DNA from 4 places in the Geobacillus sp. FSL K6-3411 genome. Region 3 is predicted to be linked to each of the others. Evidence: riboswitches for the same ligand, from Rfam matches in the RefSeq annotation. Region 3 holds a riboswitch; each other region holds the start of a gene.
What was found. A riboswitch is a leader RNA that binds a small molecule or an ion and turns the genes downstream of it on or off. The one in region 3 is predicted to bind S-adenosylmethionine.

Region 1 (8,076 bases), 1.4 Mb from region 3:
CTTGCTCGACCTTGAGCGCGAAGCGTTTTTAAGCTTGATCGGCGAGCCAAAGACGCAAGCGAGAATGCAACATATGCTTGTCAAAGGAAAACCGCTCCGCAACTAAGGCGGATGAATGTTGAGGGGGGATTGGCGTGAGAGAAGCGGTGATTGTCGCAGGAGCGCGCACACCGGTCGGGAAAGCGAAAAAAGGGACGCTCGCTCATGTGCGGCCGGATGATTTGGGAGCGCTTGTCGTCAAAGAAACGCTAAAACGAGCAGGAAACTATGACGGGAATATCGATGACTTAATTATCGGCTGCGCCATGCCGGAGGCGGAGCAAGGACTCAATGTCGCCCGCAACATCGGGGCGCTCGCCGGTCTGCCGTATACCGTGCCGGCGATCACGATCAACCGGTATTGTTCGTCCGGTTTGCAGGCGATCGCCTATGCAGCTGAACGGGTGATGCTTGGTCATTCCGATACGGTCATCGCCGGCGGAGTCGAATCGATGAGCATGGTCCCGATGATGGGGCATGTCGTCCGCCCGAATGCCCGCTTGGCGGAAGAAGCGCCAGAATATTACATGTCGATGGGGCATACGGCCGAGCAAGTGGCGAAAAAGTACGGCGTCAGCCGTGAGGACCAAGATGCGTTTGCTGTGCGCAGCCATCAGCGGGCGGCGAAAGCGCTGGCCGAGGGGAAATTTGATGAGGAAATCGTACCAGTAGAAGTGACGGTGCGCAAAGTAGAAAACAACAAACTCGTTGAAGAGAAAGTGGTCTTTACGCAAGATGAAGGGGTGCGCCCGGACACGAACATGGAGACGCTCGCGAAACTGCGCCCGGCGTTTGCCGTCAATGGCACGGTCACGGCAGGAAACGCGTCGCAAATGAGCGACGGGGCCGCGGCGGTGATGGTCATGGATCGCGAAAAAGCAGAATCGCTCGGCTTGAAGCCGCTTGGCAAGTTTCGTTCGTTCGCCGTCGCCGGCGTGCCGCCGGAAGTGATGGGGATCGGTCCGGTCGCGGCTGTGCCGAAAGCGTTGAAACTGGCCGGTCTTGAGCTGTCCGATATCGGCCTGATCGAGTTAAACGAAGCATTCGCGTCTCAATCGGTCCAAGTCATTCGCGAGCTTGGTCTCGATGAAGAGATCGTCAACGTCAACGGCGGGGCGATCGCGCTTGGCCATCCGCTCGGCTGCACTGGCGCGAAGTTGACCTTGTCGTTGCTTTACGAAATGCGGCGCCGCAACGTCCAGTTCGGCATTGTTACGATGTGCATTGGCGGCGGCATGGGAGCCGCAGGCGTCTTTGAACTGCTGTGATGTGAAGTCAATAGAAAATGAAGCGGGCGGCGCTGCCGCCCGGGCAATCACACGATATTTGGGGGAGGAAAAGAAACAATGGCAAAAACGGTCGAAAATGCGATTCAAGGCGGCAGCTTTTTAATTGAGGACATTCCGGCGGAGCGTGTGTTTACGCCGGAAGATTTCACCGATGAGCATCAAATGATCGCCAAGACAACGGAAGAGTACGTCAACAACGAAGTGCTTCCGCAGCTCGAGCATCTCGAAAACCATGAGTTTGACCGCTCGGTGAAACTGCTTCGCAAGGCGGGCGAACTTGGGCTGTTAAGCGCCGATATCCCGGAGGAGTACGGTGGGTTAGGACTGGACAAAGTGAGCTCTGCCATCATTGCCGAACATATGGCGCCGGCCGGCGGTTTCGCCATTTCGCACGGGGCACACGTCGGCATCGGATCGCTGCCGATTGTCTTGTTCGGTACGGAAGAACAAAAACAAAAATATTTGCCGTATTTAGCGACTGGAGAAAAGATTGCCGCTTACGCTTTAACCGAACCGGGCTCCGGTTCCGACGCGCTTGGAGCAAAAACGACGGCGAAATTGAACGCCGAAGGGACGCATTACATTTTAAACGGTGAAAAACAATGGATCACCAACTCCGGCTTCGCTGATGTGTTTGTCGTTTACGCGAAAGTGGACGGCCAGCATTTCACCGCGTTCATCGTCGAGCGCGACTTCCCGGGCGTCTCAACCGGTCCGGAAGAAAAGAAAATGGGGATTAAAAGCTCGTCAACACGGACGCTCATTTTGCAAGATGTGCCGGTGCCGAAAGAAAACGTGCTCGGTGAAATCGGCAAAGGCCATGTCATCGCCTTCAACATTTTGAACATCGGCCGCTATAAACTCGGTCTCGGGGCGGTCGGCGGGGCGAAACGGGCGCTTGAAATCACGCTGAAATACGCCAACCAACGCCAGCAATTCAAGCGACCGATTTCGAAGTTTACGCTGACGCAAGAAAAATTCGCGACGATGGCAGCGCGGCTGTACGCGGCGGAAAGCTCCGTCTACCGCACGGTCGGTTTGTTCGATGAACGGATGGGCTTGCTTGATGCGGAAAAAGCGAAGGACGGCAAAGAAATTGCCAAGTCCATCGCTGAATATGCGATCGAATGCTCATTGAACAAGTTTTTCTCCACTGAAGTGCTCGATTACATTGTTGATGAAGGGGTACAAATTCACGGCGGCTACGGCTTTATGCAAGAGTATGAAATCGAGCGCGCTTATCGCGATTCGCGCATTAACCGCATTTTTGAAGGGACGAACGAAATCAACCGCCTGCTCGTGCCGGGCATGTATTTGAAAAAAGCCATGAAAGGCGAGCTGCCGCTCTTCCAAAAAGCGCAACAGCTGCAAGAAGAGCTCATGATGATGACGGCCGAGGAACCGGGTTCAGGGGTGCTTGAGCAAGAGAAATATTTGGTGCGCAACGCGAAAAAGATCGCTTTGATGGTCGCTGGCTTAGCGGTGCAAAAATACGGTCAACGGATCGAGGAAGAACAAGAAGTGCTTGTCAATATCGCTGATATCGTTTCCAACATTTATGCGATGGAATCGGCGCTTTTGCGCACAGAAAAAGCGATTCAAGCGAGCGGGGAAGAGAAAAACAAGCAAAAAGTGTTGTATACGCAAATTTTCTGCCAAGAGGCGTTCAATGAAATCGAAGCCCATGCGAAAGAAACGCTCGTTGCCGTGGAGCAAGGCGACACACTTCGGATGATGCTCGCCGCTCTCCGTCGGTTGACGCGTCATACCCCGATCAACGTGATCGCGAAAAAACGCGAAGCGGCTGCAGCCCTCATTGAAGCGGAACAGTATATTGTGTGATAATAGGAAGTACCAGGTTTGTCCTGGTACTTCTTTCTGTCAGAAGCAGATAGCAATGGTTCGGAAAAACGGGGACAACCGATCAATTGTTTCCGTTAACAGTTCTAGAGGAGGGACGGCCATGGCGTTGACGTTGTATTGGTATCCGAAATGCGGGACGTGCCGGAAGGCGAAGCGGTGGCTTGATGAGCACGGGATCGAGGTGCAAACGGTGCATCTTGTCGATGAGCCGCTGACGAAAGAGGAGCTCGCACGCTTGCACCGTCAAAGCGGGTTGCCGCTTAAAAAATTTTTTAACACAAGCGGGATGAAATACCGCGAACTCGGATTAAAGGACAAGCTTAACGGCGCATCGGAAGAAGAGATGCTTGAGTGGCTTGCTTCGGACGGGATGCTAGTAAAACGGCCCATTTTAACGGGCGGCGAACGGGTTGTTGTCGGGTTTCGCGAGCAAGAGTACGAATCGTTTTTCGCCGGACGCCTGTCGGCAGAAAGATAAAAAATTTTGTTTTTCGCCGGACGCCTGTCGGCAGAAAGATAAAAAATTTTAATAAAATGCGACGAACTCGGTGAGTTTTTGTCCAAAATCGGTTATGATGAAAAAGGAGATAATTTGTCGCAATGGAGGGATTCCATGAACACGCCAAAAGAACTTCGCTATTCAAAAGAGCATGAGTGGGTGCGCGTCGAAGGAGACAAAGTGCGCATCGGCATTACCGATTTTGCCCAATCAGAGCTTGGCGACATCGTGTTTGTTGAGCTGCCGGAAGTTGGAACGGAAATTACGGCGAATGAGCCGTTTGGTAGCGTCGAATCGGTGAAAACCGTCTCGGAACTGTATGCGCCGATCAGCGGCACGATCGTCGAAGTGAACGAATCGTTAAATGACAATCCGGAATATGTGAACGAATCGCCGTATGAAAAAGCGTGGATGATTGTTATTGAACCGAAAGATTTAAGCGAAGTCGACAACTTGTTGACGGCTGAACAATACGCGGCGATGGTGAACGAAGGATAAACGTTCCTGCAATCTTCGCCCCCGATCCAGACACCCTATACATACCGGAACTTGATTAAAAAGGGGGGCTCCCGATGGCGCTGCAATCAACGCGCATCGATATTACGGATCGGGTAACCGGCAAGCTGAACGGCCGCTCGCTGGACTTGTACGAGGAAGGCGAGCTCATCGGACGTCTTCCTCTTCCGGCAGCGGGCGTTCAGTTGAAAAACGGGTATACCGAGCAGAACGGAAAAATCTATAAAGATGTGACCGCTACCGTTGAACCGGATCAAAAATATGTCGATTGCGACGGGGAGGCGGGTTGGTGTTAAAAGGCAACGGTGGATGGCCGTTGCTTTTTTTCAACTTTTTGTTGGCGCAGAGCATACAATATGGTAACCTTTTTTGAAGTTAGGTGGGTCGGACATGCGACGGGCAGAAAAAGTGATTATTGTAGAAGGGCGATCGGATAAACAAAAAGTGTCAGCCGTGCTGAACGAACCGGTCGTCATTATTTGTACGAACGGCACGATCAGTGATTCGCGCCTTGAGGAGCTGGCCGACGAGCTTGAGGGTCAGGACGTGTACGTGCTGGCAGACGCTGATGAAGCAGGAGAAAAGCTGCGCCGGCAATTTCGACGGATGTTTCCGGAAGCGGAACACATTTATATTGACCGGACGTACCGCGAAGTGGCCGCTGCTCCGCGTTGGCATTTAGCCCAAGTGTTGCTGCGCGCCCATTTTGACGTCCGCATCGACTCGTTAATGAAGGGAAGAGGCGAGTGAAACCGATTGAACGAACAGAGATACAACAGACAATCACTGAACAGCCGCTTATGGCTCTTTATTTGTACACCCCGCTGTGCGGCACGTGCCAGCTGGCGAAACGAATGTTGACGGTGGTGGAGGAGTTGTTTCCGGCGCTGCCGTTTTACGAAACAGACGTGAATTATATCCCGGAGCAAGCAGTCGTTTGGAAAATTGAAAGCGTTCCTTGCTTGCTTCTTTTTGTGGACGGAACGATGGTGGGCAAATGGTATGCGTTTCATTCCGTTCCGTACTTGTATGAGGAAATTCAAGCTCGGTTGCCGCGCTGACTACCTGCCTTTTTTTGACGCCATTTGACATATTTCTTTGGAAATGACAAAAATAGCGTTGGTTCGCCACAATGACTGTCGAGATTTTTGTAAAGGATTCCTCCCCCTCCGTATGGAAATAAAGGGAACAAAGGGAAATGGGGGGGATGGTCAATGGAAATGCATCAGTTAGTGGGACAGTTTATGGAACGGATGCAAACGTTGCGTCATTTGTTGCCGATTTTGCCGGATGAGCAGTTGTATGTTCGGTTTGAGAGTGAAGAAGGTGTTGCTTTGTTGGCGATCGGCAAGGAGCCGACTGCCCCAGAGATAGGAAATGACGAACGCCACACGTTAACGGTGCGCGGTTCAAAGAAAGCGCTTGAATCGCTGCTGAGCGGCGAGCTGAAGCTGCAGCAGCTCGTCCGGCTGCAAGAAGTGTCTGTGTCGGGAAGCTTTCGCCACATGTTGCTGCTTGAATCTCTCCTCCATTTGGCCAAGCCGTATCGTCATGTTGGGTAAAAAATTTTGTTGACACCGTTCGACATACAATGATACAATCACACTCGTAATCAATTGAATAGGCAAATGGTTGTGCTCTTATCAAGAGAGGTGGAGGGATGTGCCCAATGAAGCCCGGCAACCGTCAGCGAGTCTGCTGAAAAGGTGCCAATTCACACAAAGCGGCCTGCTTTGAGAGATAAGAGACGGAACGGTAGACAAATACCTTTCTGTTCTCTGCGGGCAGAAAGGTTTTCTTTTTGCGCTCTGTTGCCTTGGGAAGAAGGAAGGTGAAACGGTGATTCAACTTAAACAAGTGACAAAAATTTATCATGCGGCGAATGGATCGGTAACAGCTGTCGACAATGTGTCGCTCGATATTCGCGAAGGGGAAATTTTCGGGATTATCGGTTACAGCGGCGCGGGGAAAAGTTCGCTCATCCGGCTGTTAAACGGGCTGGAAAAGCCGACGAGCGGCCAGGTGGTCGTCGCCGGCCGCGATATGGCGCGCATTAAAGGACGGGAGCTGCGCAAGGCGCGCCAAGAAATCGGGATGATTTTCCAGCACTTCAACTTGCTTTGGTCGCGTACGGTGCGGGAAAATATTGCGTTTCCGCTCGAGATCGCCGGCGTTCCGAAAGAGGAACGGCAAAAGCGGGTTGATGAGCTCATCCAGCTTGTTGGGCTCGCCGGGCGGGAAGACGCGTATCCGTCGCAGTTAAGCGGCGGACAAAAACAGCGGGTCGGCATTGCTCGGGCGCTTGCCAACAACCCGAAAGTGTTGCTTTGCGATGAAGCAACATCGGCATTGGATCCACAAACGACGGATGCGATTTTGGACTTGCTTGTCGATATTAACAAGCGGCTCGGGCTGACGATCGTGCTGATTACGCACGAAATGCATGTGATCCGTAAAATTTGTGACCGCGTGGCGGTGATGGAAAGCGGCAAAATCGTCGAGCAAGGCGAAGTGTTGCACGTCTTCCGCAACCCGCAACAGCCGATTACGAAACGGTTCGTTCAACAACTGATCGAACCGGAGGAAACGGAAGAGGCGGTTTCCCATTTGTTCGGCCAATACCCGAACGGGGTGATCGCGCAGTTGACATTTGTCGGCGAAGCAGCTGGCCAGCCGCTCATCACGCAAGTCGTTCGGCAATTTACGGTTGAGATCAACATTTTGCAAGGGAAAATTTCGCAAACTCATCAAGGCGCCTACGGTGTGCTGTTTGTGCACATCGACGGCGCGGCGGACGAAATCGCCCGGGTGCTTGACTATATTCGCAGCCAGCAAGTGGCGGTGGAGGTGATTCATGATGCTCGCTAACCTCCTGCCGAACGTGCAATGGGAGACGATGTGGGCGGCGACGGTCGAGACGTTGTACATGACCGGGATGGCGGTCGCGGCGACGTTCGTCATTGGGATTGTTCTCGGGCTGCTTTTATTTTTAACGGCGAAGGGAAACCTATGGGAAAACCGGTTGGCCAATATGATCATTGCTGCGTTCGTCAATATTTTTCGTTCCATTCCGTTCATTATTTTAATTATTTTGCTCATCCCGTTTACTAAATGGCTTGTTGGGACAATGCTTGGGGCGAATGCGGCACTGCCAGCACTCATCATTGGTGCAGCTCCGTTTTATGCCCGTATGGTCGAAATCGCCCTCCGCGAAATTGACAAGGGGGTCATTGAAGCGGCGAAGGCCATGGGCGCCTCGACATGGACGATCATTTGGAAAGTCCTGTTGCCAGAATCGCTTCCGGCGCTTGTCTCCGGGATTACTGTCACCGCTGTGTCGCTTGTCGGCTACACGGCGATGGCTGGCGTTGTTGGCGCCGGCGGGCTGGGGAACTTGGCGTATTTGGAAGGGTTCCAGCGCAGTCATAACGATGTGACGTTTGTCGCGACCGTGTTGGTGCTCATCATCGTTTTTGTCATTCAGTTTATCGGTGACTTTGTCACTTCGAAAATTGATAAACGATAAAGGGGGCAGAAGGAAATGAAAAAATGGCTTGGTGCTTTGTTGGCTGCCGTCTTGGTGTTCGCTTTAGCAGCGTGCGGCGGCAACAAGGACGAAAACGCTGCTGGCGGGGATAAAGGCGGCGAGTTGGTCAAACTGAAAGTCGGTGCGTCGAACGTGCCGCATGCGGAAATTTTGGAACAAGCGAAACCGCTGTTGGAAGAAAAAGGCATAGACTTGGAAATTATCACGTTCCAAGACTACATTTTGCCAAACAAAGCATTGGCGGACAAAGATATTGACGCTAACTATTTCCAACATATCCCGTACTTAGAAGCACAAATGGAAGAACATGGTTACAATTTCGT
Region 2 (8,076 bases), 500 kb from region 3:
AAAAACGGCGGCTCTCCGGCGCTTTTCGCTGTCTGTTAAGGACGGACAAATGTTTTTGGCATGACGACAGCTACGACTTGTCCGCGGGCACACAATTCGCCGTTCGCAAACACTTCGGCGTCGACTTGCCATTTTTTCGGATGAATTTCCGTCACCGTGCCGATGGCCACAAGCGGCACACCGTGCGGCGTCGGTTTGAGAAAATCGACATGCAGTGAAGCGGTGACAAAGCGCGGCGGCGCTTCCCCACTGCCCGGCTCATGGCCATTTTTCCGGTGCAACGCAAGCGCTGCTGAGCCGGTGCCGTGGCAGTCGATCAGCGAGGCGATCAGTCCACCGTACACAAATCCAGGGATGGCCGTATGTTCTGGGCGCGGAGTGTATACGGTTACCGTCTTGTCTCCCTGCCATCCAGTGCGGAAATGGTGGCCATGTTCATTCAGTCGGCCACAGCCATAGCACCAAGCAAATTCATCCGGATAGTCATCTTGAATGGCGTGAACGATCGTTTCTTCCACTAAATCTCCTCCCCTCTTTTTCTAGTATATCATCGGATCGAAAAGACCACGACCCCCAAAGAGCTCTTTTTACATCAACGTCCCTTTCCGTCCACACCGCCCTTCGTTTAATAACCCGAACGCGCGTTGCAAACAAGGAGTTGACCCCTCACCGGGAATCGTTCCTGATTCAGCCCAACTCCCCCCTGTATAAAACAAAGCTGATAAACTCATGCCACCGATCGGCATGCGGTCGAGACAAGAAAATGGAAGGGCGTTAGCCATGCCCTAACGCCCAAAGATCGATGGCAACAGGCGGCCCAGACGATGAGGATTCTTGCTTTCTTTCGGCTCGTCATCTCTTCCTCGGACAAACGGAACCACCAACCGACACGAGCCTCTCTTTCTTTTGCTCAATGCCTTGCCTTATGCGAAGTGATGTCATTTCCCTTCAGCGGGCAAATTTGTGTTGTATCCTTTCAATCAGCTCGCCGATAACCGACTCGTCAAGTTGTAAAAACGTTCATTTCGGCGTCTCAGGCGTCTCGTTTGTATGTATCTTAACCGTTCCAGACCGACGGCGTTTTGATAACATGCTTTTGGTGCTGCGATACTTGGATGATGGCATATGCCCATTTTTTTGCGGTCATTCGTTGTTCTTCTTTAGGACTCAATGGAAAACACTGCTCGCAAATACGGTGTCATTCGCGTAGGCAAAATTTCTTTTTTTCCTAGCTCCATCCATATATAGCGGTCAAGGGCATACGGATCTTCCGCTTTCCATTCATCCACCTCAGCGTTCGTTAGCAAGATAGAAAATATCGTTCCTTGTGCTTCCCCATACAAATGGACATACCCGTCCTCACGGTCGACATGCACGACCGCCTGTGAATCAAACTGAATGAGTTCCGCCCGCACGCAACGCATAACGTGAACCGCAAACGCCGCAGCCGGCAAATGTGCCGCCATGCAAGCGCGGATCGAAAATCGTTCCGCCATTGTTTCTTCCTCACCTCCCATCCATCAAAAAACCCCTTTCGCCTCGGAATGATGCGAAAAGGGGTGGAACCGTTCTTATCATCCAAAGCGAACTCGCTTTGCGGGTTTTAGCACCTTGCCAGCGGCAGGTTGCTGTGGGGTCATCAAGCCCGTTCTCTCGCCCACTCTTGATAAGACATATGCAATTTACTCTTATATTACCATGGGGAAACAAAAGTGCAAACTTTTTGTTTCTTCTGCCTATTTTAGTTACTTTGAGGCGCTGGCTGCTTGATGTTGCAACGCAAGCGAGATGATAGGTTGTTTTGGTTTTTGCCAGCTGTTGCTTTTTTATGGTTGTTGAATATTTAGCACATAGTTTTATAAAATAAGATAGCGGTTGTCTTTCTCTTTTCCAGACGGGTTGCGAACAAGTAAAGGCTTGTCAGGGCGTGCGCTGACATCCCTGCCCTTCGCTACCATCAGCTTTGCTCCTGTTTTGAACCACCAAAAAACGGACACCCTCAGCCAAGGGTATCCGTTTTCTTCCCGTTATTTAAACATCATCGCCGCCCGCACTGCTTTTTTCCAGCCTTCATAGAGTGCCGTTCGCTTATCGTCAGTCATCTGCGGCTCAAAGCGGCGCTCAAGCTGCCACTGGGCAGCAATATCTTCACGACTGCCCCAATAGCCGACCGCCAGCCCAGCTAAGTACGCCGCTCCAAGCGCGGTCGTCTCGCTAATCATCGGCCGCTCGACCGGCACAGCGAGCAAATCGCTTTGAAACTGCATGAGCAAGTTGTTTTTCACCGCTCCTCCGTCGACGCGCAATGTCGTCAGCGGCAAGCCGGCATCCGCTTCCATAGCGGCGAGCACGTCCCTTGTCTGGTAGGCGAGCGATTCCAATGTCGCACGGATGAAATGTTCTTTCGTCGTGCCACGTGTGAGGCCAAACACCGCTCCACGCACCTCGCTGTCCCAATACGGCGTGCCGAGACCGACGAACGCCGGGACAACGTACACCCCGTCCGTTGACTCGACTTTTTCGGCGTACGTTTCGCTGTCAGCCGCCGTTTTGATCATCCGCAAGCCGTCGCGCAGCCATTGAATGGCCGAACCGGCGACGAAGATGCTGCCTTCAAGCGCATATTCGACTTTGCCATCGATGCCCCAAGCAATTGTTGTCAACAGCCCGTGTTTTGACTGCACCGCTTTTTCTCCGGTGTTCATGAGCATAAAGCAGCCGGTGCCGTATGTATTCTTCGCCATCCCTTCAGCAAAGCACGCCTGTCCGAACAAGGCTGCCTGCTGGTCACCCGCCGCCCCAGCGATCGGCACTTCCACGCCGAAGAAATGATGCGGAACGGTTTTCGCATATACTTCCGAGGACGGCCGCACCTCAGGGAGCATCGCCTTTGGCACGTTTAAAATTGCAAGCAACTCATCGTCCCATTCAAGCGTATGAATGTTAAACATCAATGTACGCGACGCATTCGAGTAATCAGTCACATGAGCGCGGCCGCCGGACAGCTTCCAAATAAGCCACGTGTCGATCGTGCCAAACAGCAGCTCGCCGCGCTCCGCCCGTTCACGCGCTCCGTCGACATGATCTAAAATCCATTTCACTTTCGTTCCCGAAAAATAAGCGTCAATGAGCAGCCCCGTTTTTTCGCGAAACAGCGGATCATACCCTTTCGCTTTCAACTCGTCGCAAATATCAGCCGTTTGCCGCGATTGCCAAACGATGGCGTTGTAAATCGGATTGCCGCTCTCTTTTTCCCAGACAACGGTCGTTTCCCGCTGGTTCGTAATGCCGATCGCCGCCACTTGTTCCGGCTTCACTTGCGCCTCAGACAAGACACTGGCAATGACCGCAAGCACCGAGCCCCAAATTTCGTTCGCATTATGCTCAACCCAGCCGGGCTGTGGGAAATATTGCGTAAATTCTTTTTGCGCCATATGAACAATTTCTCCACCACGGTTGAACAAAATGGCGCGCGAGCTTGTTGTGCCTTGGTCAATCGCTAAAATATATTGATCTGTCATGAACATTCTCCTCTCCTACTTGATTTTTTCAGCTCAATGACACCGCCGCAAACACCGGGCCTCCTATCAAACTGAACGGCGATCCGCTACCGCCGAGCCCGCCCCTTTTCCTTTCATCATGCCAGCTCCAGCCAGCACCGCCGCCGCGGCAATGAGCACGCCCCATAGCGCCGCACTTGTCTTTCCTAAAAACAACGCTTTATATACTAGACTGCCAAGCGCACCGCCAAGCAGCGGCCCGATAATCGGCACCCAGGCGTACGACCAATTTGATGGTCCTTTTCCCGGGATCGGCAACAAAAAGTGGGCGAGGCGCGGTCCGAAATCACGTGCCGGGTTGATGGCATACCCGGTCGTACCGCCGAGCGACAAGCCGATGGCGATAATGAGAAAGCCGACAATAAACGGGTTGAGGCCATCGGCGAATCGGTTGGCACCAATGGCTAAAATCCCTAGGACGAGCACAAACGTACCGATCATTTCGCTCAGCAAGTTAGCAGACACATTCGGCACGGCCGGACTAGTAGCAAATACACCGAGCTTAATACTAGGATCATCTGTTTCTTTCCAATGCGGCCAATAGTGGAGATAAACAACAGCCGCCCCAATCATCGCCCCAAGTACCTGAGCAATGACATACATCAGTACATCGTCCCATGGGAAGTCGCCGCTTATGGCCAACGCCACGGTTAAGGCCGGATTGAGATGAGCGCCGCTATATTGGCCGACGGCATACGCTGCGATCGCGACTGCTAGCCCCCACCCCATCGTAATCACGATCCAACCGGAATTCGCGGCATACGATTTCTTTAAGTTCACGCCGGCGCACACCCCGGATCCGAAAATGATGAGCAGCGCCGTTCCGACGAGTTCTCCTAAAAATGGTGACATTTGGTCTCTTCCCCCTTTTCATTCGTGATTTCCTCTGCCATTTCCTGCTTCAGTGCTCCTTCCGGAAGGTTGCACGTTGGGCAAAAAAACAAAGACCCACACACTTCCCCTATTCAAAGGAAACATGTGTGGGTCTCCGTTTCTCCGCCACAAAATGATTAACTTGTCTTTAGGATAGCGCAAGTTTGTAAGCGTTGTCAACCTATTTTTTCGGTAAAATTTGCACGTAGTCGAAGTCGAGCGTATCGACCGCATCCTCGATATCGAGGCGGGTGATGAACCGGTATGATCGGCCTGGACGCGACATCGGCAACGTCTCTGGGATCGTGTAAGCAAACGGGATTTCCTTTTTCTCCCCCGGCTTGATCGCAAACGCTCCAGCCGCCGGGATGACAGCTACGACCGCATCGCGCTCCTTGCCGTTTTCAATCGTTTTTTGTACAAGCTCAACATCGAGCCGCTCGATCGTCTGCTCGACCGTTCCACCATAAATATGAACGACCCCTTGAATCGTTTCACCCTGTCGCCATAACGATTTATTTAAAATCAAGTCGACACGCGCCGACCCGACCCCGACCTTTGACATCATTTTACGCAGCAACACTAATTGTCACCTCTTTAGTCTGTCACTCTTGTCATTCCAATATACGAAAAACAGCCGCCGCCCGTTTCAACCAAAGCCAAAAAATAAACAGACGATTGCCTGCACGGCAAAAGTCTGTCTCGGGATGAAACAGACGAATGCATTTTTTGTTACCGCTTACACCAGAGATTACCGCATTCGCCTTCTCTTGTCAATCAGTTATTCGTATACATTTTCATTTTCAATAATGTAGTCGATCCGGATGACCGGGACATCCTGCTGCTCGACTTCCGCGACGATCAGACCGACGCGATCATTATAGATGCAAAACGTGTCCTGTCCTTTACGAAACGCCGATTCGCCATACGAAAGAACCATGTGGTAAATTTTATTGTTGCTGAAATAGCGGCGGCTGACTCGGTTGCCCAGCCGGACAATCACTTCTTGACCCGCGATTTTTCCGCGGTACATCCGCTTCTCCCCCTTTTCGTCGTTCCTATTCCAATGTATGGTTTTTTTCGGTCGTTCATGACTTTTTTCTCCTTCGGTGGCCCGTTTTCCTTTTCTTTGTGGCGCTTTTTCGAAGAGCAAGCCTCTTTTTCGGAAATTTCCTTTCTTTTGCTTGACGCAGCGACCTTTGGTAGTGTATAGTAAAGTCATCACATAACAGAATATATTTCAGGCATTCAACACGAATACTCATCTTGGGTTGCTGTGGAGTATATTTTGTTATTTGATAAAAAATCTTGAGGTTAGCCAGGCTGGCTAAAGGTATTAGGAGGAATTCAGTATTATGCAACGTGGTAAAGTAAAATGGTTTAACAACGAAAAAGGCTACGGTTTTATCGAAGTGGAAGGCGGTTCGGACGTATTCGTTCACTTCACGGCAATCCAAGGTGAAGGGTTCAAAACGTTAGAAGAAGGCCAAGAAGTTTCGTTTGAAATCGTACAAGGAAACCGCGGACCGCAAGCAGCGAACGTTGTCAAATTATAATGCTTCGTTGACATAGACGAAAGAACGGCAGCGGAACAAAAGGCATCCTGCATAAGCAAGGATGCCTTTTTCGTTTTCCTTTTGCATAGTTCCGACAAGGCGGCAAACAATAACAAAAGGGAGGTGTTCATATGGCAAAACGCGATGCCGACGTACATACAGGATACAACGACTTGAAGCAAGTCGAAATGTTCGTCGAGACGGCGGAAAAAATGGTCGGTCAAGCGACAATGCAACTTGATCCGGAGATGCTTAACCATGCAGAACAAGCGGTCGAAAATGCCCGCCGCCAACTCGCCCGTGCCCGGCAGGAAGCGACTGGCGTAGACGGTGACTTTCTTGCCCGGTGCGAACAAAAATTGACCCGCGCTGAACACCAGCTTCGCGAGGCGCAACAATAATCCGAATCAGACGGAGCTTCGCCACGCGAAGCTCTTTTTGCTGTCCGCATCTTCGGACGTACCCGTTCCCCCGTTTTACACGCCGGACGAAGCGCTTTTCGTTATCGTTGCTCACCGTGTGATACGCGCTGCAGCCTTGTTGTCTCTAAGCGCGTGAAACGCCGTTTGGCGCCTTATCACCCGCACAAACCGCCCCTGAGAAAAACGCTGTCGCCCTTTGCCGCCTGTCACTGGCGCGGGCGCGGCGATGCGGAAAGCAGCATCTCCCCGTACTGCCGCATTTGTTCCCCAACCGTGCATTGCTGGATGCAAAACGACTGGGCGTACGTCTTGCCGTACTCTTTCCGGAATGTGCTTTTTAAAAAACAGCCGTCACAGTACGTTTCTTCAAGCCAGGCGATTTGTTCCAATATTTCTTTGCGTCGGTTTCGCTTTTTTCCCATACAACCTTACCCTTTCTCCGTCAATTCCATTTGGCTTGTGATTAGTTGCCCGTCGAGCGCTTGGCGCGCAAGGGAATCAGCCTCTTTATTTTGCTTTCGTGAAATCGGCTCATACGTCGGCTGAATGTCGAGATCGCGCATTTTAGCCTCAATGCGGTCAAGCCAGGCGTTATGATCTTCTTCAAAACACGGCCAGTCGCCCGACAGCTGCTTTAACACAACATGGGAGTCGCCGCGAAACGTCACTGGCAAATGGCGGACGCCAAGCTCCTCAAGCATCTGCATCACAAACCAAAACGCCGCATACTCCGCTTCGTTGTTCGATCTGATTTCGCCAAGCTGGCGGTTAGCACGCAGCCGATAGCGATGGTCGTTTTGCTTATAATATATGACCGCACCGACGCCGCCTTGGGTCGTCTCATGGTCAAAGCCGCCATCAAAATACGCAACGACGTCATGCGGCTCGCTTTCGATTTCTTTCAATAGCTTCTGAAGTTCTTTTTTTGACCACGAGATTCCGTTTCGGTCGATGAACTCAAGCGCCTTCGTGCGCCCGGTTTTTTCAAAATCGTCGGCCAACACCAGCGCCTCGTTGGCATCGGTCCAATCTGACACGAGAACGGCTTCTTGTTTTTTCGGTGTGATATATGTCCATTGGATTTGCACATCCAACTGTTGTCACCCTTCCGTGTCGCAATGATCAGAGCTGGTTTTTATTTTACCACACTTTCCCCCTTGTTCATTACTTATTTTTATGCACGACGAACGGTTGTATCAACCGTTTTCTTACATCCCCCACTTTTTTTCAAAAAAATATGTCTTTTTTCGGTTGATTTATGATACACTAGCGGCTAGCAGCGTATCAAATGACTAGATGTGAACAGACAAACAAGGGGGAATTGAATTGAAGCAGCAAACCGTCGCTGATCTTAGTTTGCTGGCAGTCGCGTTCGTCTGGGGGGCGACGTTCGTCGTCGTCCAAAATGCCATTTCCTTTTTAGAACCGCTGTCGTTTAACGCCATCCGCTTCAGTTTTGCTGGCTTGTTCCTTTTCGCATGGATCGCCATCGTTTCCCGCCCGCTGCTCAGGCAGTTATCGTGGCGGGTCATCGGTGCAGGTGCTTGGATGGGGCTATGGTTGTTTGGCGGCTATGCGCTTCAAACGGTCGGGCTTTTGTATACAACTTCATCGAAAGCGGGCTTTATTACCGGGCTGAGCGTTGTTCTCGTGCCGCTGTTTTCG
Region 3 (8,076 bases):
CGACCGACGAAGAAATTTCGATTCAATTTATGTTCGATGGTGGCAGGCTGACCCACCAACCGAAAGATTACGAAGAGATCGAATATTAAGTGTTGTGTGATCGAGAAAGGTGTCCCAAATGTACGGGACACCTTTCTCATTGCTGCGTATACGCCAAAACAATGGCCCGAAAATGGTTGCAGCGCCTTGTTTTTCATGATGCAGGAAAGGGCGATCAAGCGGGCAATGATTGCAAAAAGGCGCGCACCTCTTCGGGGGTTTTCGCGTTGGCGCTATGCAGATGGGCGATTTTTTCCCCGTTTTGGAACACAAGCAAGCTCGGGATGCCGAGCACTTGATATTTCTCGCCAAGCTCCGGGAATTGGTCGCGGTTAATCTCAAACCAATCATATTGATCGTAATCACGAATGATGTCATCGATGAACATGTTCAAGCGTACACAATCAGGGCACCAAGTGGTGTAAAATTTGATGACAGCTGGTTTGCTGCCAGAAATAGCCGCTGTGAACTGATCGTTCGTTTCAATGGCTTTCATGCGTGTTCCCTCCATTTCATGTTGTCATCCTTTACTTTACCATATGGTGCGGTAAAAAAGAACAGGAACGCCTTCACATTCGGCCCCCCGTCTTGCATACAACAGAAAGAAAGGGGGGAAAGGTGTGAGCAAAGAGCTGGAAAAGGCGCTGGAAGCATGGGTGGCATCAAGGAAAGAAGGACACGAACAATTCATCCGTCTGTTTGAACAGTGGGGGAACGATTTCAATAAACAGCTGCAAGAAATCGAAAAACTAAACAATGGGTTTTTACAAAGCGTACAAGGCAACCTAAATTACATTGAACAATGGTTTGCGAAAAAGGAAAAGGAGTTTGCTATGCTGTTCCGCTTATTTGGATGACAAAATGGCGCGTGCGCCCATACGCTACCTCGAGCCGATGAATACAATACAGTAAACGAAGAAGGAGGTGCACGAGGATGGGCTTCTGCGGCTATGGAGGCTACGGTTATGGTGGCTACGGCTATGGCGGCTATGGCTATGGCGGTGGCTTTGTGTTGATTGTCGTCTTGTTCATCTTGTTGATCATTGTCGGCGCTGCATTTGTCGGCTAATGGAAAAAACGAATCCGATACGGGTCGTTTCGGTGCTGCGGAGCGGCTCGTATTTTTCTTTCCTCATTTGATGCACCTTCTTGTAGAGGCATCATACGATATACAGGGAGAAGGAGGCGGGAAGATGGATCAGCAATTTTTTAAAAACATTGAAAAGAAAACAGGCGTCAATATGAAAGATATTTTTGAGCTTGCCAACTCGCTGCAAAACGCCAATTTCAGCGATGAAAAAACAGTGCGCCAAGTAGTGAAGCGGGTTGCTCAAATCGCTAATCGGAGAGTGCCGAAAGAACTTGAAGACCAAATCGTCAAAACGATCGTCCATAGCGGCAAACAAATTGACTTTAATACGATCGCCAATATGCTGAACAATAAAAAATAAGCAAAAGGGAGCTGTGCAGATGCAAGCTCCCTTATTATTCAAGCGATTTCACCATTGTGACGTGCGGAATGCCGGCGTCCATAAACACGTCGGATATCACCTCATAGCCGAGTTTTTTGTAAAACGGTTCGGCGTGAGTTTGGGCGTTCAGCTTCACTTTTTTCGCCCCTTTTGTTTTCGCGAGCTGTTCAATGGCCGCCATCACCATTTGTCCAACGCCGCGGCCGCGGTAGGACGGCAAAACGCAAATGCGCTCAATTTTGCCAACCCCTTCGTCGATGAAGCGCAGTCGGCCGGCCGCGACCGGTTTTTCGCCATCATATAAAACAAGATGGGACGATTCTTGCTCGAACGCATCGATTTCGTCCTCTTCCGGCACGTCTTGTTCCTCGATAAATACGAGCCGGCGGACGTGCAAAGCGTCCTCGTACAAGGAGCGATCTTTTGTTGTTCCAATGGCGATGTTCATTATACCGTTTCCTTTCCTCCAACGACAAATGTGTCATACACGGTCCATGATCCGTTTTCGAGCTGGTAAAGGAGATGGAAGCGGTCGATCGTCTCTTCAAAATGTACGTGTTGCAGCTTCACTTGGCTGTAGACATCGGCGTATTCCGCCCCCGGTAAATCACGGCCGATCGTAATGTGCGGCACGAATGCAAATTCTGGCTTGCCGGCGAACAGGCCACTGTGCAGCTGTTCATGGAGGTGCTTAAGCACGTCGTTTTGCTCCACTTTCAAATAAATGATGTTGCTCGTCGGGTAAAACGAGCTGAATTTTGTCACTTTGATGGGGATTGGAGGAGTTTCCGCTGCGATACGGTGCAATTCTTTCGTCATCTCTTTCAATTGCCCCTCATTCGCTTCAAACGGATATTTTAACGTGATGTGCGGCGGAATAAGAGCGTAATGGCTGTCATACCGTTTTCGGTAAGAGTTGGCAAAATCTTGAATGCATTTTGATGGAAATAATACAATGCCGTACTTCATCCCGATTTCCCTCCTTAGATGGTTGTTTTTCTATTGTTTACAGCGACAAAATAGCGGATACAGCTCTCGGTAAGTCAGGCTGCCAATACGTCCACGCATGACCGCCGGCAAACTCATGGTACGTATAGGCGAATTGTTTTTCCATAAACAAGTCTCGCGCCATCCGATTTGGTGTAATAAAGTCGCGCACATGGCCGTCCGTTGTTTTCACGGCTGTTTCTTCCGTGCCGACGGAATGGTAAATCGAAAGAAGTGACGGATCACGGAATGCGCGGATACGCGCCAGCACTGAGTCATCGATATAAGGGGACTGCATGGCGATGTTTCCAAATGTATGCGGATACAACAATCCAGCTAGCAACGAGATCGTTCCACCGAGCGAATCGCCGATCAGCGCCCGGCCTTTGCCCATTTGATAGGTCGGTAGCTCATGGTCCAAAAACGGAACGAGTTCATGAGCTAAAAAACGAATGTACGCTTCGTGTTTTTGCCCCGCTGGGTGATATTTCTCGTAGCGGTCGTTCACATTCCGATATGGGATGCCGACGACGATCGTCCGGTCGATCGTTCCTTCCTCCATGAGCGTTTCGATGACGCGTTTCACTTTTCCATACATAAAATAATCTTTGCCGTCTTGAGCGATTAGTAAAGAATATTTGTGAAGCGGAGAAAAATTGCTTGGCAAATAAACAAGTAGTTCGATTTTCTCTTGAAGTTCTCCGCTGTAAAGCGCATAATCACGCATTATTCCTGCTGCGATTGCCATGACCATCCTCCATGAAAACGGTAAGTTCACCTGTTATTGTAACATATTTGGGCGAAAAGATGTTAATGAAGGGCTCGAATTTTTCATCAATTTGCCGAACATTGCCAATGTCAAAAAAAAAATGACTTGCAAAAACGGCCGGAATGCGTTACATTTTTTTATAAATTAACAAAATTGAATATACGTCCTATTCTTATCAAGAGAAGCGGAGGGAACTGGCCCTGTGAAGCTTCAGCAACCAGCCGGAAATCGGCCAGGTGCTAAATCCAGCGAATTGAGTATTCAATTCGGCAGATAAGAAGAAGCGTGACCATGGATATGGAAAAGTCTTCTTCTTAGAAGACTTTTTTTATTTTCTTTTTTTGGGTGATTGATCCGCTGACTTGTGAGTCGATCCGAAAACGAGGTGCTTGGCTGCCGAGACAAGCAGCGGTACGCTTCAGACACCCTATCCGTCGGAAGGGAATTTTTCGGCAGAAGGAGAGAGATGAGATGAAGAAACTGGAGACATTGTTGGCACAAATTGGCAATCGGAGCGAAACGGTGACGGGGACGGTCAACCCGCCGGTTTATTTTTCCACCGCCTACCGCCATGCCGGCATTGGAGAGTCCACCGGGTTTGACTACATCCGCACCGGCAATCCGACGCGCAAAATCGTCGAAGAGGCGATCGCGAGGCTTGAAGGTGGTGACCAAGGCTATGCGTTCAGTTCCGGCATGGCCGCCATTCAGACAGTGCTCGCCTTGTTTGAGAGCGGAGACGAGTTTCTCGTATCGGCCGACCTTTACGGCGGCACGTACCGACTGTTTGAGCGCGGCTGGCGTAAATACGGCCTCGGATTTCATTACGTTGATTTTGCTGATTTGGATGCCGTGGAAGAAAAAATCACGGAACGGACGAAAGCGATCTTTTTGGAAACTCCAACAAACCCGCTTATGCATGAGACCGATATCCGCGCCGTCTCAGAGCTCGCTAGGCGGTATGGGCTTTTACTGATCGTTGACAACACGTTTTATACGCCAGTGCTTCAACGCCCGATCGAACAAGGGGCTGATATTGTCATCCATAGCGCCACGAAATATTTAGGCGGCCATAACGACGTCTTAGCTGGTCTAGTTGTTGCTAAGGGCGAAGAGCTCTGTCAGCGCTTGGCGGAGTACCATAACGCCATCGGCGCCGTTTTGTCGCCGTTTGATTCATGGCTGTTGATTCGCGGGATGAAAACGTTGGCGCTGCGGATGCGCCAGCATGAAGAAAACGCCAAGCGCATCTGCTCCTTTTTGCGTGAACACGAAGAGGTCACTGATGTGCTATACCCGGGAAGAGGGGGAATGTTGTCGTTCCGGATTGCCGATGAAAAATGGGTGAACGGTTTTTTGCGATGTTTGCGTCTCATTACGTTCGCGGAAAGCCTAGGCGGGGTCGAAAGCTTTATCACGTATCCGGCGACGCAGACGCACGCTGATATTCCGGAAGAAATCCGCATCCAAAACGGTGTTTGCAACCGTCTGCTCCGTTTCTCGGTCGGTATCGAGCATGCCGACGATTTGATCGCTGATTTAGCGCAGGCATTGAAAAACATGAAAGAGGTGTGAGCGATGGAACGGGAATGGTCGTTTTCGACGAAATTGCTCCATAACAAATGGAAAGTCGATCGACATACAGGGGCGGTGAGCGTGCCGATCCAGCATGCATCCACGTTCCATCAGTTCGATTTCGACTCATTCGGCAAATACGACTACAGCCGCTCCGGCAATCCGACGCGCGAGGCGCTTGAAGAAACGATTGCCGCATTGGAAGGCGGTGTGCGCGGGTTTGCATTTGCTTCTGGCATGGCTGCCATTTCCACAGCATTTTTGCTCCTGTCAAAGGGTGACCATGTGCTCGTGACGGAAGATGTCTACGGCGGCACATACCGGATGATTACCGAGGTGCTTAATCGCTTTGGTATCGAATATACGTTCGTTGACATGACGGACCTTGAAGCAGTGGCGGAAAACATCCGGCCGAACACAAAGGTCATTTATATGGAAACGCCGTCCAATCCGCTCTTAAAAGTGACCGACATTCGCGGTGTCGTCAAGTTGGCGAAAGCGCATGGCTGTTTAACTTTTCTGGACAATACGTTCATGACCCCAGCGTTGCAGCGGCCGTTGGATCTCGGCGTCGATGTTGTGCTTCATAGTGCGACGAAGTTTTTAGCCGGCCATAGCGACGTCGTTGCCGGGTTGGCGGTCGTAAAAGACGAGGAGCTCGGCAAACAGCTATACAAATTGCAAAACGCCTTTGGCGCTGTCCTTGGCGTCCAAGATGCTTGGCTTGTGCTGCGCGGTGTAAAAACACTCCATGTCCGGCTGAAACAGTCGTCTGAATCAGCGGCCGCCCTTGCTGCCTATTTGACGCGCCATCCCAAAGTAGAGGAAGTGTACTATCCAGGATTGTCCCACCACCCGGGCCATGCGATCCAGCGCAATCAAGCGGCTGGGTTCGGCGCTGTGCTGTCGTTCCGCCTGGCGGATGAAGAAGCGGCCCGGACGTTCGTCCGAAACGTTCGCTTACCGGTGTTCGCCGTCAGTCTTGGCGCTGTTGAATCGATTTTATCGTATCCAGCGAAAATGTCACATGCCGCCATGCCGAAAGACGAGCGGCTGCGACGCGGCATTACCGACGGACTGTTGCGGTTGAGCGTCGGGCTTGAGGATCTCAACGATTTGATCGCCGATTTTGAGCAGGCGCTATCATTTGTCAACGAGCGCTCGTCGATTCCGGCGCGATGAAAGAAAGTAAAAAAATGGCTATGCTGTAACAGCATAGCCGTTTTTCATTGTTTGATAAGGTATGTGAGGTTTCGGCGGATGCATACCTTATACTCTTTGTTGTTACAACTCGCGAACAAAGTTAATGGCCGAAAGTTGAATCAAGACCGTTCGTGTTTCCTGCTCATATTCACCTGCTTCGGCTTGCAGTTGAATAATTCCATTCCCAACAGCAGTCAATTTTCCTTCAAACAAGTTGTTATCGGTTGCGACTTGGAGCGTCTCGCCGATCAAGCGGCGGAGCTGCAGTATCAATAGGAGCGAAAAGTTCATCGTTTCCTCCCTCCTTTCAGTCTAATAGGGCGACGGCTTGAATGTTGGTAAACGGAAGGTAGACGAAACGGCCGAGCGCATCTTCAAGCACAACATAATCGATTCGGACTGCCCTGACGGTGCCGGTCACGAGCCCGAAATTGACCGTAATTTCTACCGTTTCACCGATCAAGTCGTTAAGTTCATCGCGAATATCGCCTATTAACGATGTACCGGTATGCAGCGCGTCACAAATCTTCTGCAACAACTCCCTTTCATCTGCTAAAAGAGCACGCTGTTCTTGTCCCTCACCACGCATTCTTTTCAAAATTTGTTCCACATCACCTTTGCGCTCTTGTAACAAAGAATGGATCTGTTCCAATGTCGAATCGTCCAAATCTAGTTTTTCAAGCCATGTACGGATTTTTTTCATCTCTTTTGACGCATGGTGTAAATGTTTAGAGCTCAATGTGTTTTCCTCCTTCCTGTGATTTCGATACGTTAACTACGTATATGCACCGTGCTCTTATTCGACACGGGTACGTATCCACGGAAAAAAGAACGATTTTTTTAGTGGCAGGTATGGGGGAAAGGTCGAATTTTGTTAGGAAAGATGGTAGAGGGGAAAGTAATATTATCCTATTTTTTTACAAATCAACGATCGCCTCTCACCGCTAAGAAGAAAACTGGATATATAGTATAAGAAGAAAACTGGATAGTAGAAGAGGGGATTGATGATGGAATCAAAGCGAAAAAGCGATTTTATTAGCGTCGTCATTCCATGCTATAATGCTTCCCGTTACATTCAAGATTGTCTTGACGGGCTTGCTAGGCAAACATACCAACAGTTTGAGGTCATTATTGTCGATGATGGTTCCACGGATCAAAGCGAAGAAACGGTAAAACAATGGATGGAACAACATTCGCCATTTTTTTCGATCATGTATATTAAGCTACCCCGCAACATTGGCTTTGCCGGGGCGGTAACGGTCGGCTATTTTTCAAGCATCGGAGAGTACATTGCTGTTCATGATGCCGACGATATTTCCCACCCTGAGCGGTTGGAAAAACAGCTTTCCTTTTTGCGCGAGCACCCAAACATCGCCTTAGTCGGCACCAAATACGCTTTCTTTCCCGACGGCCATTTTGAGCGCCAAACCCCCGCTAACTGGCTGGCGTACGGAAGCGACAACATCCGCCGTGTATACGCCCAAGGCAAACATTGCGTTTGCCACGGAACGATTATGTTCCGCGGTGAAGTATTCGACCGGCTCGGCGGGCCGACAAGACGCATTCGAGGTGCGGAAGACTATGAGTTTATCGTCAAGTTTTTAAACGCGAAGCTCGAAATCGATAACTTGCCTGATATCCTTTATTATTACCGCAGCCATCCGAAGCAACGCTCGCGTCAATTTTACGGGAAAAGAGGTTGAGGATGATGCGTGTATTGATGGTGCTAGACGGCCTTGATTTCGGAGGAACAGAAACACACGCCTTAAGTTTGGCAAAAGAAATGGCAGCCCGCGGTATTCACATCGCTGTCGCCGCCCGAAATGGGGCGCTCGCTTCCCGCTTCGAGGCAGTTGGCTGTCCGCTTTACTTCATTGATTTTCCAACGGTGATCAACATTGACGAGCAGCGAAAAGAACAGATCATTGAGCAGCTTGAGGCGGTGATAAAGAAGGAAAACATCTCGATCGTTCACACCCATCAAACCCCATCCGGCATCCTCACTGCCCTTGCAGCGAACCGTTGCGGCGT
Region 4 (8,076 bases), 120 kb from region 3:
GCCTCTGGTTCAAACCGGAGACCGACCGTTTCCCCCACTTCTGCTCTTCTTGTCGAATGAACAAGCCATTCGTTGCCGTTTTCATCGTAGCCGCAAATTTCATAATGAACACCGCGAAAGAGCAGCGAATCGACACGAATGACGATCTGACCATCTTTCGGCGCCACAAGTTCCAAATCTTCCGGTCGGATGACAACGTCGACCGGTTCATTAGGCGCAAAACCATGATCAACACAAACGAAACGCTGTCCGGCAAACTCGACAAGAAAATCTTCGATCATGCGCCCCGATAAAATGTTCGATTCCCCAATAAAATCGGCGACAAACCGATTGACTGGTTCATCGTAAATCTCTTTTGGTGTACCGAACTGCTGGATTTTCCCTTTATTCAAAACGAATATATAATCCGACATAGCCAATGCTTCCTCTTGATCATGCGTGACGAACACAAACGTGATTCCCAATCGGCGCTGCAGCTCCCGCAACTCGTACTGCATTTCCGTGCGCAGCTTCAAATCCAAGGCCGATAGCGGCTCATCCAAAAGCAGCACTTCCGGCTCATTCACGATCGCCCGCGCAATCGCAACGCGCTGACGTTGGCCGCCGGACATTTCTTGAATGCGCCGGCGCTCATACCCTTCCAAGTTGACAAACCGGAGCGCTTCACTCACCTTTTGGCGAATGTCGGCTTCTTTCATCTTTTTTATGCGCAAGCCAAAGGCGACATTTTCAAATACGTCCAAATGCGGAAACAAAGCATAATCTTGAAACACTGTATTGACTTGCCGCTTGTTTGGTGGGACGTCATTCATCGGCTTCCCATGGAAATAAACGGTGCCATCAGTTGGCTCAATAAACCCGGCAATCAGCCGCAAAATCGTCGTCTTCCCGCATCCCGACGGCCCAAGTAATGTATAAAACTTTCCTCTCTCCATCTCAAAACTAACATCATCCAATACCGCTGTCCCATCATATTCTTTTGTCACATGGTCAAAGCGGATGATTTCTTGTCTGCTCACCTTTGCACCCCCTACCCTTTCCATTTCCATCATTCCTAATTAGAACATATGAATGACAAAAGGGCAATGGAAAAATCATGACGGGCATTAGTAAAAATCAATAAGGGAGAACAAAAGCAACAGAACCCCCCCCTCAACTTGGAATGACGGGCTTCCCATGGTTCATATCGCCTTGAAAGCTTTGCGATTTCAACTAGCAAACTCCTCATCCCACTCTTCACCGATATTCCCGCCTTGCCAAGCAGAAAGAAGATTGATTCCGATGCCTGCACATCAATAAAGTCAAACATGATACCCCTCAACGCTAAGGCGACTGCGACAGAGAGCAACAGAAAATGAACAACCACTCCTAAGTGCTTTCGCCGAAGGAAGACAACTGTCAAAATAGCATTCAACATGACGAGCGAAAAAACAAAGATTCAGCGATCCTGCACTTCTTCCATAGACAGATGTTCATACATGTTAGCAACACCTTTCATTACGATGATCCTCCTCCAAACTCCCCTTCCCTTCGCCTCATTTTTTTCAATTTTCCCTCTTTACTGTATTGAACAATTTCAGAAAATGCGCTAAATTATAGAGTAATAGTCAGAACATTGCCCAACAACTTCATACAAACATTCTTATCAAGAGAGGGGGAGGGACTGGCCCGGTGAACCCTCAGCAACCTGGCCGCGGCCAAGGTGCTAAATCCAGACAGGCGGAAGCCTGGAAGATAAGAAGAAGCGAATGACAAGTCTTCTTCTTAGAAGGCTTTTTTCTTTTTATTTACGGAGAAACGGGGGGATCGGAACGTGGGATTGCTTGATGAGTTAAAACAACGCGTGCTGATCGCTGACGGGGCGATGGGGACGCTTCTATATTCCCATGGTATTGACCGTTGTTTTGAAGAATTGAATCTATCAAAACCAGAAGAAATCGTCCATATTCACGAGGCATATATCGCGGCGGGCGCTGATGTCATCCAGACGAATACATACGGCGCCAACTATGTAAAACTCGCCCGCTACGGCCTTGAGGACGAGGTGCCGTCCATCAACCGGGCGGCGGTGCGGCTCGCCAAGCAAGCGGCGAACGGGCGGACGCACGTACTCGGAACAATCGGCGGACTGCGCACATTGAACAAAAGCGCTGTGCCGCTTGAGGAAGTGAAGCGGACGTTCCGCGAGCAGCTGTTTGTCTTGCTTGCTGAGGGCGTGGACGGCGTGCTGCTTGAGACGTATTACGATTTAGAAGAGTTAGAGACGGTGCTCACCATCGCCCGCAAAGAGACAACCTTACCGATCATCGCCCACGTATCGCTTCATGAAGTTGGCGTCTTGCAAGACGGCACGCCGCTCGCTGATGCCCTCGCACGCTTAGAAGCGCTTGGCGCCGATGTTGTCGGGCTGAACTGTCGGCTCGGGCCTTACCATATGCTTCAGTCGCTGGAAGAAGTACCGCTGCCAACGCGCGCCTTTTTATCGGCGTACCCGAACGCGAGCCTCCCCGACTACCGCGACGGTCGGCTCGTCTATGAGACAAATGCCGAATATTTCGAGGAAACGGCTAAAGCGTTTCGTGACCAAGGGGTGCGCTTAATCGGCGGGTGCTGCGGCACGACGCCAAAACATATTGAAGCGATGGCTCGGGCGCTTCAAGACCGGAAACCCGTGACGAAAAAAACGGTAAAACGGCGTGCCGTGTCAGTATCAGTGCAAGCCGACAACCCGTCGGCAGTAACGCCGCTTTCAGAATTAGCCCGCACGCGCCGCTCGGTGATCGTTGAGCTCGACCCGCCAAAACAATTAGGTATTGACAAGTTTCTCGTCGGAGCCAAAGCGCTCCATGATGCCGGCATTGATGCACTAACGCTCGCTGACAACTCGCTCGCCACGCCGCGCATCAGCAACGTCGCGGTCGGCTCAATCGTGAAAGAACAACTCGGCGTCCGTCCACTCATCCATATTACGTGCCGTGACCGCAACTTGATCGGCTTGCAGTCGCATTTAATGGGGTTGCATACGCTCGGCATTACCGATGTGCTCGCTATTACCGGCGACCCATCGAAAATCGGTGACTTTCCTGGAGCAACATCGGTGTATGATTTATCATCATTCGACTTAATCCGCTTAATCAGCCAGTTTAACGAAGGACTGTCGTACTCCGGCAAACCGCTCGGGCAAAAAACGAACTTCTCAATCGGCGCAGCGTTCAATCCGAACGTCCGCCATTTAGATAAAGCCGTTGAACGCATGGAGAAAAAAATTCAATGCGGCGCTCATTATTTCTTGACCCAACCTGTTTATTCAGAAGAGAAAATCGTTGAGGTGTACGAAGCGACGAAGCATCTTCACACACCGATCTACATCGGCATTATGCCGCTTGTGAGCGCGCGCAACGCCGACTTTTTGCATCATGAAGTGCCGGGCATTACGCTTTCCGATGAGATTCGCGCCCGCATGGCGGCGTGCGGCAACGACCCAGTCGAGGCAACGCGCGAAGGAATTGCCATCGCCAAAGCGCTTATTGACGCTGCATTCGACTTGTTTAACGGCATTTATTTAATTACGCCGTTTTTGCGTTATGACATGACGGTTGAGCTCATCCGCTACATTCACGAAAAAGAAGCGGCCGCCAAAGAAAGGAAGGTTGTTCATGGCTAACATCACCTTAGAACAGCAACTACAGCGAAAAATTCTTGTCATCGACGGCGCCATGGGGACGATGATCCAAAGCGCCAACCTATCAGCATCTGATTTTGGCGGCGAGGCGTACGAAGGGTGCAACGAATATTTGACCCTCACCGCCCCGCATGTCATCCGCCATATTCATGAAGCGTACTTGGAAGCTGGCGCCGACATAATCGAAACGAACACGTTCGGGGCGACACGCATCGTGCTTGACGAATACGGCCTTGGGCATTTAGCGCTCGAACTGAACATCGAGGCCGCGAAACTGGCGAAACAAGCGGCCGAATTGTTCTCGACGCCGGACTGGCCGCGTTTTGTCGCCGGCTCGATGGGACCGACGACAAAGACGTTATCAGTGACGGGCGGAGCGACGTTTGACGAACTTGTTACCGCCTATGAAGAACAGGCACGCGGACTATTGTTAGGCGGTGTCGACCTTCTACTTTTGGAAACGTGCCAAGATACACTGAACGTCAAAGCGGGATTCATCGGCATTTCCAAAGCGTTTGAAGCCGTCGGCCGCCGCGTACCGCTTATGATTTCTGGAACGATTGAACCGATGGGCACGACGCTTGCCGGGCAGGCGATCGATTCGTTTTTCATCTCCATCCGCCATATGAATCCGATCGCTGTCGGCTTAAACTGCGCGACCGGTCCGGAATTTATGACCGACCATTTGCGCACGCTCGCCACGCTCGCCGACACAGCGGTCAGCTGCTATCCAAATGCTGGTCTGCCGGACGAAGAAGGGCATTACCATGAAACGCCGGACATGTTGGCAGAGAAAATTCGCCGTTTTGCTGAAAAAGGCTGGATCAACATTGTCGGCGGTTGTTGCGGCACGACACCGGACCATATTCGCGCCATTGCCGAAGCGGTGCGCGATCTTCCGCCGCGAGTCATCCCGTCTTCGTTTGACATACACGCTGTCTCCGGCATCGAGGCGCTCATGTACGATGAAACGATGCGCCCGCTCTTTGTCGGCGAACGGACGAACGTCATCGGCTCGCGCAAATTTAAGCGTCTCATCGCCGAAGGCAAGTACGAAGAGGCGGCAGAAATCGCCCGCGCCCAAGTAAAAAACGGTGCTCATGTCATCGACATTTGCCTTGCCGACCCAGACCGCGACGAACGGTACGATATGGAACAATTCGTCCGCCACGTGATCAAAAAAGTGAAAGTGCCGCTTGTCATCGACTCGACCGATGAGCGCGTCATCGAGTGCGCTCTCACCTATTCGCAAGGGAAAGCGATCATCAACTCGATCAACCTCGAAGACGGCGAAGAGCGGTTTGCGAAAATCGCACCGCTGCTTCACCAATACGGCGCTGCCGTTGTCGTCGGGACGATCGATGAACAAGGGATGGCCATCACCGCCGAACGAAAGCTTGAGATCGCCTTGCGCTCGTATGACTTGCTCGTGAACCGCTACGGCGTTCCGGCGCAAGACATCATTTTCGACCCGCTTGTTTTTCCAGTCGGCACCGGTGATGAGCAGTACATCGGTGCAGCAAAAGAAACGATCGAAGGCATCCGTCTCATTAAAGAGCGGCTGCCTGACTGTTTAACGATGCTCGGCATCAGCAACGTCTCGTTCGGCTTGCCGCCAGCCGGGCGCGAAGTGCTAAACTCTGTCTTTTTATACCATTGCACACAAGCTGGTTTGGATTATGCCATCGTCAACACCGAGAAGCTTGAGCGATTCGCCTCGATTCCAGAAAACGAAGTGCGGATGGCCGAGGCGCTCCTGTTTGACACAAGTGACGAAACGTTAAATGCATTTATCGAATTTTACCGAAGCAAAATCACAACCGCCAAACCGGTAGAGACGAACTTGAGCTTGGAAGAGCGACTCGCCCGCTACGTCATCGAGGGATCGAAAGACGGGCTTATTCCTGATTTGGAACAAGCACTTGAAACGTACTCCGACCCGCTGTCGATCATCAACGGCCCGCTCATGGCCGGCATGGACGAAGTCGGACGGTTGTTCAACAACAACCAGCTCATCGTCGCCGAAGTCCTACAAAGTGCGGAAGTGATGAAAGCGGCTGTCGCCTTTTTAGAACCATATATGGAAAAGAAAGAAGGAAGCACAAAAGGAAAAGTGCTGCTTGCCACTGTCAAAGGTGATGTGCATGACATCGGTAAAAACTTAGTCGACATTATTTTAAGCAACAATGGCTACGAGGTGGTCGATCTTGGCATTAAAGTCGCCCCGCAGCAACTGATCGAGGCGGCGCGCCAACACGAGCCAGACATTATCGGGCTATCAGGCTTGCTTGTCAAATCCGCCCAACAGATGGTCGTTACCGCCCAAGATTTGCGTCAAGCCGGCATTTCGACCCCGATTTTAGTCGGCGGCGCCGCTTTGACGCGCAAGTTTACAGAAAACAAAATCGCGCCGGAATATGATGGCATCGTCTTGTACGCGAAAGACGCCATGGACGGGCTTGCCCTTGCCAACCAAATCCAACAAGGTACGATCGATTATATGAAAAAAGAAAGGGTAGAGAACGAACCGGCACGGGCGGTTGGTGCCGCCACAGCTGTCAAATCCAACGTCTCGACCGATGTCCCGGTCTATATCCCAGCCGACCTCGACCGCCACGTGCTGCGTGATGTACCGCTTGGGCACGTGTTGCCGTACGTCAACTGGCAAATGGTGCTCGGCCATCATCTCGGTTTGAAAGGAAAAGTGAAGCGGCTGTTAGAAGAAAAAGACGAAAAAGCGCTCGCCTTAAAAGCAGTTGTCGATGAATTGCTCGCTGAAGTGCAGGAGCGCGGCTGGATTCAGCCCGCAGGCGTCTATCGCTTTTTCCCGGCACAAAGCGACGGTAACCGCGTTTATATTTACGATCCTGTCGACCGGCAAACCGTGCTTGAGACGTTTGACTTCCCGCGCCAGCCGCGGGCGCCGTTCCTTTGTCTTGCCGATTATTTGAAATCAAAAGAAAGTGGGGAAATCGACTATGTCGGCTTCTTTGCTGTCACCGCCGGGGGCGGCATCCGTGAACTCGCCCAGCGCTGGAAAGACGAAGGCGAATTTTTGAAAAGCCATGCCATCCAAGCATTGGCGCTCGAGATCGCCGAAGGGTTCGCTGAACGCATCCACCAAATTATGCGCGACCGTTGGGGCTTCCCGGATGACCCGGACTTCACGATGGAAGAGCGCTTCGCCGCCAAATACCAAGGCCAGCGCTACTCGTTCGGCTATCCGGCCTGCCCGAACTTGGAAGATCAAGAAAAACTGTTCCGTCTCCTTCACCCGGAAGATATCGGTATCCGTCTGACTGACGGCTATATGATGGAGCCGGAAGCATCTGTCTCAGCAATTGTCTTCGCCCATCCGGAAGCAAGGTATTTCAATGTGTTATAAACAGAAAACGAGCTGGCTGAATCGGCCGGCTCGTTTTCCTATTTTTACGACAAACAGATCATCGGACAATGGACTCAATCATCTTTATAATTGTTATAATCATGAATAAGTGTTTTATCACCAACTGCCATTCATCTCCCCCTGATTTCTGGCCTACGCCCTGTACGAAATTGAAGAGGGAGTCTTCTGTCGGAAAATGATAAACCATCGATTGAAGAAATCGCGATATGAAGTGAAACGCGGGCGGAAAACTACCGGCTCCTTCATCGTCTCTGTGCACATATTTCCCCTCCTCCGTTCCATACTAACGATGACAATACATGCCAAGGAGGAGAACATATGGTCACAAAGCAACAAACGACGCTGCCTCCGCAGCACCAGACACGCCAACCGGGTCTGCAAAGTGAAATGAACCCGCAGCCAGTCACCATCAAAGACACTTATCGAGGAAGCGGCAGGCTCGAAAATAAAGTCGCTATCATCAGTGGCGGTGACAGCGGCATCGGTCGGGCGGTCGCGGTTCATTTCGCTAAAGAAGGTGCCGATGTGGCGATCGTTTATTTAAACGAACATAAGGACGCCGAGGAAACGAAACGGCTCGTCGAACAGGAAGGAAGACGGTGTCTAGCCATTGCGGGAGACATCGGGGACGAAGCCTTTTGCAAAGAAGCGGTGAAACAGACCGTCGAGACATTCGGCAAGCTTGACATCGTCGTCAACAACGCGGCCGAACAGCACCCGCAGCCGAACTTGCTTAACATCACCGCCGCACAGTTAGAGAAAACGTTCCGCACGAACGTGTTCGGCTACTTTTTCTTAACGAAAGCGGCGCTCCCGCACTTGAAAAACGGGAGCACCATTATTAACACTGCTTCAGTTACCGCTTATGAAGGAAACGAGCAACTCATCGACTACTCGGCAACGAAAGGGGCAATCGTTGCTTTTACCCGTTCGCTCGCCAAAGCGCTCGTCGGCCAAGGCATCCGTGTCAACGGTGTCGCCCCAGGCC

Region 1: linked by a shared signal. The riboswitch ahead of NSQ22_RS15995 (methionine ABC transporter ATP-binding protein) and the one ahead of NSQ22_RS04565 (methionine biosynthesis PLP-dependent protein) in region 3 are both predicted to bind S-adenosylmethionine.
Region 2: linked by a shared signal. The riboswitch ahead of NSQ22_RS07085 (hypothetical protein) and the one ahead of NSQ22_RS04565 (methionine biosynthesis PLP-dependent protein) in region 3 are both predicted to bind S-adenosylmethionine.
Region 4: linked by a shared signal. The riboswitch ahead of NSQ22_RS03925 (bifunctional homocysteine S-methyltransferase/methylenetetrahydrofolate reductase) and the one ahead of NSQ22_RS04565 (methionine biosynthesis PLP-dependent protein) in region 3 are both predicted to bind S-adenosylmethionine.

What each region holds. Positions count from the first base shown of each region.
Region 1 covers NZ_CP150187.1:3,111,098-3,119,173, reverse strand. The annotation lists gene NSQ22_RS16040 (3-hydroxyacyl-CoA dehydrogenase/enoyl-CoA hydratase family protein) at 1-106, shown strand, start outside; gene NSQ22_RS16035 (acetyl-CoA C-acetyltransferase) at 135-1,307, shown strand; gene NSQ22_RS16030 (acyl-CoA dehydrogenase family protein) at 1,386-3,170, shown strand; gene NSQ22_RS16025 (arsenate reductase family protein) at 3,292-3,669, shown strand; gene gcvH (glycine cleavage system protein GcvH) at 3,805-4,188, shown strand; gene NSQ22_RS16015 (YusG family protein) at 4,263-4,502, shown strand; gene NSQ22_RS16010 (toprim domain-containing protein) at 4,597-4,956, shown strand; gene NSQ22_RS16005 (thioredoxin family protein) at 4,953-5,267, shown strand; gene NSQ22_RS16000 (hypothetical protein) at 5,421-5,768, shown strand; SAM riboswitch class I at 5,844-5,953, shown strand; gene NSQ22_RS15995 (methionine ABC transporter ATP-binding protein) at 6,046-7,074, shown strand; gene NSQ22_RS15990 (methionine ABC transporter permease) at 7,064-7,732, shown strand; gene NSQ22_RS15985 (MetQ/NlpA family ABC transporter substrate-binding protein) at 7,748-8,076, shown strand, end outside.
Region 2 covers NZ_CP150187.1:1,383,323-1,391,398, reverse strand. The annotation lists gene NSQ22_RS07095 (PaaI family thioesterase) at 36-518, opposite strand; gene NSQ22_RS07090 (hypothetical protein) at 588-782, opposite strand; gene NSQ22_RS07085 (hypothetical protein) at 1,161-1,496, opposite strand; SAM riboswitch class I at 1,569-1,673, opposite strand; gene glpK (glycerol kinase GlpK) at 2,028-3,521, opposite strand; gene NSQ22_RS07075 (MIP/aquaporin family protein) at 3,588-4,412, opposite strand; gene NSQ22_RS07070 (sporulation protein) at 4,615-5,016, opposite strand; gene NSQ22_RS07065 (hypothetical protein) at 5,215-5,466, opposite strand; gene cspD (cold-shock protein CspD) at 5,789-5,989, shown strand; gene NSQ22_RS07055 (DUF2564 family protein) at 6,121-6,390, shown strand; gene NSQ22_RS07050 (zinc-finger domain-containing protein) at 6,618-6,833, opposite strand; gene NSQ22_RS07045 (ribonuclease H family protein) at 6,840-7,505, opposite strand; gene NSQ22_RS07040 (DMT family transporter) at 7,738-8,076, shown strand, end outside.
Region 3 covers NZ_CP150187.1:887,001-895,076, forward strand. The annotation lists gene NSQ22_RS04525 (hypothetical protein) at 1-89, shown strand, start outside; gene NSQ22_RS04530 (thioredoxin family protein) at 215-535, opposite strand; gene NSQ22_RS04535 (hypothetical protein) at 660-896, shown strand; gene NSQ22_RS04540 (YjcZ family sporulation protein) at 974-1,108, shown strand; gene NSQ22_RS04545 (stage VI sporulation protein F) at 1,233-1,490, shown strand; gene NSQ22_RS04550 (GNAT family N-acetyltransferase) at 1,525-1,959, opposite strand; gene NSQ22_RS04555 (YjcG family protein) at 1,959-2,480, opposite strand; gene NSQ22_RS04560 (alpha/beta hydrolase-fold protein) at 2,518-3,246, opposite strand; SAM riboswitch class I at 3,437-3,547, shown strand; gene NSQ22_RS04565 (methionine biosynthesis PLP-dependent protein) at 3,739-4,842, shown strand; gene metC (cystathionine beta-lyase) at 4,846-6,024, shown strand; gene NSQ22_RS04575 (hypothetical protein) at 6,127-6,336, opposite strand; gene NSQ22_RS04580 (hypothetical protein) at 6,353-6,784, opposite strand; gene NSQ22_RS04585 (glycosyltransferase family 2 protein) at 7,050-7,748, shown strand; gene NSQ22_RS04590 (glycosyltransferase family 4 protein) at 7,754-8,076, shown strand, end outside.
Region 4 covers NZ_CP150187.1:769,985-778,060, reverse strand. The annotation lists gene NSQ22_RS03930 (ABC transporter ATP-binding protein) at 1-1,019, opposite strand, end outside; SAM riboswitch class I at 1,640-1,741, shown strand; gene NSQ22_RS03925 (bifunctional homocysteine S-methyltransferase/methylenetetrahydrofolate reductase) at 1,814-3,664, shown strand; gene metH (methionine synthase) at 3,657-7,067, shown strand; gene NSQ22_RS03915 (SDR family oxidoreductase) at 7,407-8,076, shown strand, end outside.